One region of the Oceanobacillus kimchii X50 genome, then DNA from elsewhere that is predicted to be linked to it. Evidence: riboswitches for the same ligand, from Rfam matches in the RefSeq annotation. Region 1 holds a riboswitch; each other region holds the start of a gene.
The links. Region 1 has a riboswitch for preQ1 ahead of queF (preQ(1) synthase). Riboswitches for the same ligand answer to the same signal wherever they lie in the genome.
Positions count from the first base shown of each region.

Region 1 (3,289 bases):
TATAAGAAATAATTATTTATCTCTTGTACGTACATTTATTATAGGATATTCAAAATATCTTAAGTAAATTCACAAAATTAGTAAAAAAGAGCCAATTCATAAGAATTGGCTCTTTTTTACTCTTCTCTGTTTTATATGAATATCAATTAAGGTATATGAAAATACAAGCTATGAATACATGACTTGAAGTAAATTAAGAAGGCTTTATCACATGGTCTGGACTGTTGCCCTCGTATTTTCTAGTCCATTTAACCAAAATATAAGCAAATGGAGTATCCAATAATGCGACTAGACATTTCCAAATATATTGCGAAACGATCATACCTAGCAGTACGTTTGTGGGTACTATCCCCAAAAATGCAATCGTAATAAATAATACAGTGTCTATGAATTGACTTGACATTGTTGCTAAATTATTTCGTAACCATAATTTTTTCTTACCATGCTTATGTTTAAACCAATGAAATATAGACACACTTAAATTTTGACTTATTACATAAGAAGTTAAGCTAGCAAATATAAGTCGAAAGCTTCCACCTAAGATTTGTTCAAATTCGGCTTGTGCATGAAAATCTGGAGCCGGTGGTAATTGTATAGAAATGTAGATAAATACCATAGCAATTATTTGTGTCAGAAACCCAGCTAGCACCGTTTTTCTTGCTGCAGCCTTACCATAAACCTCACCAATAACATCTGTCATTAAGTATGTAATAACATAAACGATAGCAGCACTTGGAAGTATAAAACTTCCCATTTCAAATAACTTTACTGAAAGAATATTTGATAGCAATAACAAACCTACAAAGATTGCACTAAAATGAATATACATCCTGTCCTCTTCCCCTTTATATTAGGTTAGAGGATCTTACTTTTCCCCTCTATCGATTATCTATATTTTCTGGATACATATCATGTTGGATAAGTCGTTGGTCCGCCATTTTCTCAAATTTTGTTCCTGGTCTACCATAATTACAATATGGATCAATAGAAATACCACCACGTGGAGTAAATTTCCCTCGAACCTCTATGTATCTTGGATTCATTAGATCAATCAAATCATTCATAATAATATTTATACAGTCCTCATGGAAATCCCCGTGATTCCTAAAACTAAACAAATACAATTTCAATGATTTACTCTCTACCATTTTAATATCTGGAATATAACTAATATAAATCGTTCCAAAATCAGGCTGATTTGTTTTTGGACATAACGTAGTGAATTCTGGACAATTAAATTTAACAAAGTAGTCACGTAGTGGATGTTTGTTCTCAAAAACCTCTAACACTTCCGGTGTATAATTAAAATCATATGTAGTTCCTTGACTTCCTAATAACTGAACATCCTGAAGTTCATTTTCATCTCTACCTGCCATAATTATTACCTCCTTTTCCATAAAAAAAGCCATGCCCCTAAGGAACATGACTTGAATAATCATTGTTTGTCCTTAGTTTTTTATAGAGGGTTGAAGCTAAGAACCTCTACCAAAATTATGTTTGGTGTACAAACAATGATTATAAGTATTATTAGTGTTTATGTCAATCTTAATATTTTCATCTTACTTATACGGATGTCGCCCCTTGACCACCATCGATTCGATAATAGGAACCACTAATAAATGAAGCTTTATCTGAAGATAAGAATAACATAAGGTTCGCTATCTCCTCAGCTGTCGCATAACGATTCATCGGTACAGATGCTTCGAATTGAGCTCTAGCTTCTTCTGCCTTATCACCCATTGCATTCTTCTCAATACTTCGCATCATTTCTGTGTTAACTCCTGAAGGTGCAACCGCATTGACGCGCACACCATGCTCCGCCATTTCTAGTGCCGCTGTTTTATTTAATCCAATTACAGCATGTTTAGAAGCAACATATGCACTCATACCAGGAGCTCCTAATAATCCACCATTAGACGCAGTGTTAATAACTACACCAGATTTTTGTTCTTTCATTACTTGTAGTACATACTTCATTCCAAAAAATACACCCATAACATTAACGTCAAATACATTACTAAAATTCTCTTTTGTTTGTTCTGTGATGTTATTAAATTGACCATTGATTCCTGCATTATTAATAAATATGTCTATCATTCCATATTTTTCTTTTGTTATATCCACATAATTTTGTACATCTTCTTCTTTTCCAACATTTGCTGTAATTAATAGAATTTCTTGAGTATCAATTTCATTAGCAGCCTTCTCTAATGCTTCATTTTTAAGATCTACTAGTGCCAATTTTGCTCCTTCACGAGCATATGCTTTTGCCACCTCTAAACCTATCCCTCCGGCACCTCCGGTAATTAATACAACTTTATCTTTGAACATATCTTTAACTCCTTTAACAAACTAGATTTTATTATAGTTTTAACTAATTCGAATACAATATGCTTATTAAGTATCCAATTTATATTAATTAAAAATATTCTTTACTAGTTAAATAAAGTATGGTATATTCAACAAAATTACATATGTGATGAAGATTCATATATGTGAATTAAAGGAGGTGATAGTATGTCTGTAAAATCTGCCAAACGCGCATTAGACATTCTAGACTTATTAGCAAGATATACAGATGGGTTATCAATTAAAAATATTGGCGACAAGTTAGAATTGCCACAAAGTAGTACGTTTAACCTTTTAAAAACATTACATAACGAAGGATACGTTCGACAAGATGGTATGAAACTATATTATTTAGGTGAAAAGTTAATACCATTAGGAACAAGTGCTTTAGAATCATTAAATATACATACGGTAGCAAAACCTTATTTAACCAATCTTATGAAAGCGGTTAAAGAGACTGTGTTTATGGCAATGTTATCTAAAGATGAGCTAGTATATATTGCAAAAATGGATGCTGACAGATCAATACGCACGACTGCACAACCTGGATATAAAAAGCCAATATATTGTACTGGACTTGGTAAGACGTTCTTATCTTTTATGCCTGAAAGGGAAAAAAATGAATTATTAAATCGCATTACCTTAAAGAAAATCACTGCAAATACAATTACTGATAGAACTCAATTAGAAGATCAACTGCAATTGTTTCAAAAACAAGGATATAGCGTTGATGATGAAGAAAATGAAGATGGCTTGTACTGTTTAGCTGCTCCAATATTCGATAGTCAGAGACAGCTTTTAGCAGCTATAAGTGTTGCAGGACCAAAAGATAGAATGATAAAGCAAAAAGAATCTACTATTACAAATCTTAAAAAAACAGCCCAACTTATTTCTAATGGGATGGGATATGTATAAAGAAAGGAGTACGGAAAATTGGATG
Region 1 is NZ_CM001792.1:2,234,948-2,238,236, forward strand. It holds gene C794_RS11700 (queuosine precursor transporter) at 194-829, opposite strand; gene queF (preQ(1) synthase) at 879-1,376, opposite strand; PreQ1 riboswitch class I at 1,443-1,489, opposite strand; gene C794_RS11710 (SDR family NAD(P)-dependent oxidoreductase) at 1,564-2,331, opposite strand; gene C794_RS11715 (IclR family transcriptional regulator) at 2,518-3,264, shown strand; gene C794_RS11720 (sugar kinase) at 3,283-3,289, shown strand, end outside.

Region 2 (3,289 bases), 1.9 Mb from region 1:
TCCATCTGGATCTGAAATATATATCGCTTCGCTTACAATATGATCAGAAGCTCCAATTTTCACCTGATTTGAAATATCCAATTGCATAAAATGACGTAAAAAAGCTCCTAGGTCTTCCTTGGTTGGAAGTAATATAGCCACATGATATAAGCCTGTGGTTCTTCGTTGTTTTGAGATTACGTTCGTTGGTTGCTCCAAGGTTAGGATTACATCTTGACCATTGGCGCTGAGTTTTACTTGATTATTCTCTTTTCTTAATACATGTAACCCAAGTACCTCTTCATAAAATAAAATCGATCTTTCTAAATCACTTACTTGAAGTGTAACGTCTTGGATATACATTGTTGGTGTTTCAAAAAATTTATTTTCCATATTTATTCCCTCTTTTATTATGTTTAAATAGTAACTTACTTTATGTAATTAATTATATCTTTATAATTGAACCTGGTCAATATTGTCCAGCTTACCATCTATTGTTACCTGTGGGATAAATAATTTGCAGTAAAATAAAAACAGACCTTCATTTAAAAAGTCTGTTTTCTATTCAATATCATTCATGTTTAAAAGTTAAAGTAGCACCTTAAACAAACTCTTTTACATACTATCTCTTTTTTCTTCCCAAAGTTTTAAACGTTCTTCATGTGATACTTCTTTGTATACTTGATGTAACATCCATAAATATCCAAAAGGGTCAATAAACATAGCATTCGAAACGCCGTAGTCAGGAAGGTCTGTCACGGCTTGTACTTCAACACATCCCAGTTCCATCGCCTTAGTGTATGTGTCATTAATGTCAGGAACTAATACATTAAACCATATTGTTTTAGGATCATCTTGGCTTGGAGCTATTAATTCAAATTTTGGATTTTCATCCAGCATATGAAAACGTACTCCATAGAGACTGAAAATAACCTCGTTCTCACCCTTCGAGAATTTTGAAACCTCGACTCGCTCAATATCAAATATCTTCTCGTAATACTCCAATGCTTTTAAGCTATCTGATACTACTAAATCAATTTCTACTCCAGTCATTTTTATCACTCCTTTTATTTTTTTATCGTAGAGAGGGGTAAGAAAGCACACTTTCTTTAAAAAAAGTTACAAGTTACTATTGCCTAACCTATCTCAACCAAAAGTACAGAATCGTGAAAAAATCGTAGAAGCTAGTTTTCCTACTTCTACTTTATTAAATATCAAATTAATTTTACTATACTTAACAATCCGTTAGAAATATTATTTACTAAATTATAATGATTATATGCATTTTGACCGATTATAAGTAATTAAATGAAATTTTGTCAAATATAGTTCATTACAACTATTGTATTAATGGTTGTCTAAGACGTAAATTTATATTAGAATTTTATGAATAATTGAAAAAGTTACTATTTGAAGTTTGCTTTAAGGAGTTTTGATATGGATAATTCAAAAAATGCTAATAACCTCATGACTATTGTGATGCCTTTATGTATGGTATTAGGTTGTATTATCGGTATCATTTTAGGCATTGTCTTTCAATTAAACTTACTCTTGTCAATAACTATAGGAATTATACTAGGTTTTGCCAGCGGAATCATTGCCTACGTTATTTATAGTATAAAAGAAAAATAAAAAGAAGTTAAAAAAGCGTGTTCCTAAACACGCTTCTTTTTAATGGAGATTTAGTAGAGTTTTCATCGTTAATTACGAGAAAAATGTAGATTATACATGTACGAAAAAAAACATAATTAGTAGGGAAAACATTATGTTAGCAAAAATATTACTATAACTTATCAACCCTCCTCATATAGATATTTGTCCAACTATTATAAATTTAGTAAGGGACAAAAAGTAATAAACAATGCAATTAGTTTTTTGAGAATCTATGAATGCTTTTTACACAAATTTTACACAATACTATTTACAAATCTAGATAAACACTGTTATCATAATTTAGGTTTAACGTGGTTCGTAACCATCCCACGCAAAAAAACTAGGAGGACAATTAAATATGAACGTAAAAACGTTAGTAATTAATGGCTTAATAGCGGCTTTATATGTCGTTGTCTCTATAGCTATTGCACCATTCGGTTTTACAAATATACAATTTCGCATTTCAGAAATGTTTAATCATTTAGTCGTATTTGATAAGCGTTATTTCTTTGGAATTGTAATTGGAGTGTTTATCGTTAATCTTAATTCACCACTTGGTTGGTATGACCTCGTATTCGGGGTTGCTCACTCTGTTATTTCACTAGGAATTATTATTATCTTATCTAAATATATTAAGGACAAATTAACGCTCTTATTTCTAAATACGATTGTATTTACGTTTAATATGTTTATCATTGCGTTTGCATTGAACCTTGCACTAGAACTTCCTTTCTGGTTTACTTGGTTAACAACTGCAATTGGAGAATTTGGTGTACTATTAATCGGTATTCCATTATTCTTTGCTTTGCACAAGCGACTACGTTTTGATAAGCTCATATAAAGTAAAAAGAACCTTAGACAAGTCTAAGGTTCTTTTTTGAAAGTCTACCATTTAAGAGAGGATGGGACAAAATGATTGTTAGAGAAAGAGAAGATGAATTGATATTAATAACACAAGATGATCATGCTCAAATATCAGGAGATATACTCGATAATTGGAATTTGGATCACTTTCAAGGTGAAGAATGGAGAGATTCTGTTCTTTATGCTGCTTACCAACATGATTTGGGGTGGAAAGAATTTGATCGCCAACCATTTTGGAATGATGTCACCAATCAACCTTATACATTTGCCGATTTCCCTAATGTACCTAAAACCGTATTATATAAGTATGGAATTAATGAAGTAGAAAAAGTGGATTTATACGCTGCATTACTGTGTAGTGAACATTACAAAAGATTTTTAGCTAATAATACTTCTCTTGAAGCACAAGCTTTTGTTGAACATGAAGAAACAAGACAAGAACGTATCATAGGGACACTTCCGAATTTCAACAAACGTTTGTTTGAATTTCATTACGGACTGCTCCAAATTTCAGATAATCTTTCATTATTTGCTTGTATGAACGAGCCTGGTGCTACCGGAGAAAAACAACATCCATTTTTCAAAAAAGGAATTCCAACGAATCATACTTTACATCATGTACTCAATGAACAGCTACAAATAAACTGGCAAAATGAAGACACCATTGTTATGGATAACTTTCCATTTGATAAACCTTTTCCTATTTCTATTCAATATAAACAAGTATCCAGACAAAAAATTCAACAACATGGTCTTGTAGAAGCCTATGAACAAGCAACTCTAGAACAGCATC
Region 2 is NZ_CM001792.1:381,650-384,938, reverse strand. It holds gene C794_RS02210 (VOC family protein) at 1-372, opposite strand, end outside; gene C794_RS02205 (VOC family protein) at 595-1,032, opposite strand; gene C794_RS19620 (hypothetical protein) at 1,417-1,611, shown strand; PreQ1 riboswitch class I at 1,938-1,982, shown strand; gene C794_RS02195 (QueT transporter family protein) at 1,991-2,473, shown strand; gene C794_RS02190 (DUF3891 family protein) at 2,545-3,289, shown strand, end outside.
Region 2: it holds a riboswitch for preQ1, as region 1 does, so the genes downstream of both, C794_RS02195 (QueT transporter family protein) here and queF (preQ(1) synthase) in region 1, are expected to answer to the same signal.

Region 3 (3,289 bases), 680 kb from region 1:
GATGTCAATATATGATTCAACTTCCTTTACTAATTCGATTGCTTCTGGAATGTTGACAAGATCTAATGCTAGTTGTAATTTCATATTGAACTCTTCCTTTCTTTGGTTAACTTTAAAGTATGATGTCCATTATAAGTTCTAACTATCATGAACGGAAGTACGCACTTTTAACTCATATAGTGACAAAAAGTATACTGTAAAAATCAGGATTATTTGTTGCAAATAAAAAACCATATACATTTGTACATGGTTGATTATGTGTTATTCGTTGAATTTTCTTTAGAACGATCTAGATGGTCTTCTAAAAAATCTTTGTAATCTTTACCCCAATCATACATTGCTTCTAATATCGGCATTAATGTTTCTCCTCGTTCCGTCAGCGAATATTCTACTTTCGGAGGTACGACGGGATAAACTTCACGATGAACAATAAAGTCAGATTCTAATTCTCGAAGCTGATTTACGAGCATACGCTGGGTAATATTAGGCATGAGTGATTTCAACTCGTTAAATCGCTTCGTACCTTCTTTTCCTAAATACCAAAGAATTAGCATTTTCCACTTACCGCCAATTACTGCTAATGTTAATTCTTTTTCACAGTTGAAATCTCTATTGCAAACATGTCCCATGCTTTTTCTCCTTTCAAAATAACGATAGCTATCTGAACGATTGTAAAAAATTATATCGTTTATATTTGTGTGCATCAAATAAGAGGAATTATTTAAATGTTCATAAAATAAAATATTCAAAGTATAGAACATTGGTAAAACTATTAAAATCAAAGTAAACTTACCTATATTTTCAAGCGGAAATATGTTAATCTAACGTTGTGAATTAAATAGAACACTGCAGTATTGTAGGAGAGGTTCGCGATTTAAATCCCTCTATAAAAAACTAAGGAGATAAACAACACGCTTCTTTGTGTTGTTTTTTTTGATTGTATGGACTGTGAAAGTAAAACGGTCACTCATCAGCAAACATTATTTTCTTCTTCTTTTTTATATGGGATGGATTCATATTTGAGGAAAAGAGAGGAGAAATAATATGTTTAAAAAGCCGAAAGTTTCTATTGTTCAACAAATAAGGGGGAGATTGAAATGATGCAACAAATATATCCTGTTATCCCCCATTCGTATGCTTATGAACTTAATAAGGATTTTCATTTTTCAGCAGCTCATTATATTCCACAAGATCAAGCAGGTAAGTGTCAACAAATGCATGGACACACGTATTTTACAAATATAACAGTTGTTGGAGATGAACTCGATGAAACTGGATTTTTAGTAAATTTTAAACAGATTAAGGATTTGATTCATAAACGCTTTGATCATGGAGTAATCAATCATGATTCTGCTTTTTCAGATGAACAAGCAATTGACTTTCCAACCACAGAAGTAGTCTCTCGTAAAATTTATGAAATCATTCAGGATTATTTAGATGGTTTGCAAAATAAACCGAAATGTATACAGGTTTATTTACGAGAAACTCCTACTAGTTACTGTATCTATCGTCCGAGAGGGGAGAAATCAACATGAAGATTCCTGTTTTAGAAATATTCGGTCCTACTATTCAAGGGGAAGGTATGGTCATTGGCAGAAAAACGATGTTTGTGCGTACTGCAGGCTGTGATTATTCCTGTTCTTGGTGTGATTCTAAATTTACATGGGATGGATCGGAAAAAGACTCGATTCAAATGTTGGAACCAGCAGAAATTTTTGATTCTTTAAAAGAAGTAGGAGGCAACAAATTTGGCCACGTAACGATTTCAGGTGGAAACCCTGGATTATTGAAGCAAATAGATAGTTTGGTCGATTTATTGCATCAACACCAAATAGAAGTCGCTCTGGAAACACAGGGAAGTAGATGGCAAAATTGGTTTACAAAAATAGATGATCTAACATTATCTCCTAAGCCACCAAGTTCAGGAATGAAAATTAATTTTACTACGCTTGATTACATTATTGAGAGATTACATAAGGAACAAGATGGACATTTTAGTTTGAAAGTCGTTATTTTTGATGAAGAGGATTTGGCCTACGCAGAACAAATACATGAAAGATATCCATCTGTTACATTATTTCTACAGGTAGGAAATGATAATCTAGAAGCGAATGAGAATGAAAGCTTATTATCTGATCTATTGGAGAAATATGAGAAATTGATCGATCGTGTGATGGAAAATAAGTTACTTAAGGATGTTCGAGTATTACCACAATTACACACTTATTTGTGGGGGAACAAGCGGGGGGTTTAATCCTATATTAAAAAACAAGGAACCGATGTTGCCAGCGTTCCTTGTTTTTAAATTCATGCGAATCTATTTAAAGAAAAATGGGATATATCCAAACTAGTTTTTCCTCGAATGGCTAATTGACTCAATAATTCTCCTACGCCGCTGCTAAATTTGAATCCGTGACCAGAGAACCCACAAGCGACTAGTACATGTTGATAGTTTGGAAGTCGATCTATGATGAAATTGCCATCTGGTGTATTCGTATAAGTGCATACTTTTCCTTGTCTATGCTGTAATTCAGGAGACATATATCGATGAACAAATTGGCTGACATCTTGTTCGTCTTCGGAATATGTACCAAATTTTTTCAAAGGTTCATCTGCCTTCACAGGTTGGCCACCATCATGTCTGCCAACTTTTATACCAGCTTTATCAATACTCGGGAAGCCGTAATATGTTTCGTTTCCATTATCAAAGGACCAAGCAGGAAAGATATCAGAATGATAAATAGATTCGGCTGCTGAGAACCACGAGAACGTTTTACGTATTGGAAATAACGGAAGCTGATAGCCAAGTAAGGATAGGATTTGATTCGTTCCTTTCCCAGCAGTTATGATAAGCTGTTTTGCTTTAATCGTATTACTAGATGAATGAATTGTGATGCGTTGATTCGTTACATCCAAACGGTGAATACATGTATTTGTATAAATTGTAGCGCCAAGTGCTGTAGCAAGTTCTCGATAAGTCTGAAGGGCATTTTCACTCATTAACACTCCAGAATTAATTTCATAAACCCCCATTAAATGATTTGGTAAGTGATATCCTGGCCATCTATTATTTATTTGCTCTGCTGATAGAATCTCAGTTTGTAAATTATATTGACGAGCAGATTGTATCACATTATGTAAAAATACAGAATTCTCCGGTCCTATATTTAATACACCTGTTTGGTGGAACACATCTTGATTAAACGTTTGATTAAGGTCGTTCCACAATTCTTGCGACCTCAATGCCAAAGGTACATATGCTGCGCCCTCACCATATGCATGTCGTATA
Region 3 is NZ_CM001792.1:2,914,589-2,917,877, reverse strand. It holds gene hxlA (3-hexulose-6-phosphate synthase) at 1-84, opposite strand, end outside; gene hxlR (transcriptional activator HxlR) at 255-629, opposite strand; PreQ1 riboswitch class I at 857-904, shown strand; gene C794_RS15125 (6-pyruvoyl trahydropterin synthase family protein) at 1,098-1,535, shown strand; gene queE (7-carboxy-7-deazaguanine synthase QueE) at 1,532-2,254, shown strand; gene solA (N-methyl-L-tryptophan oxidase) at 2,308-3,289, opposite strand, start outside.
Region 3: it holds a riboswitch for preQ1, as region 1 does, so the genes downstream of both, C794_RS15125 (6-pyruvoyl trahydropterin synthase family protein) here and queF (preQ(1) synthase) in region 1, are expected to answer to the same signal.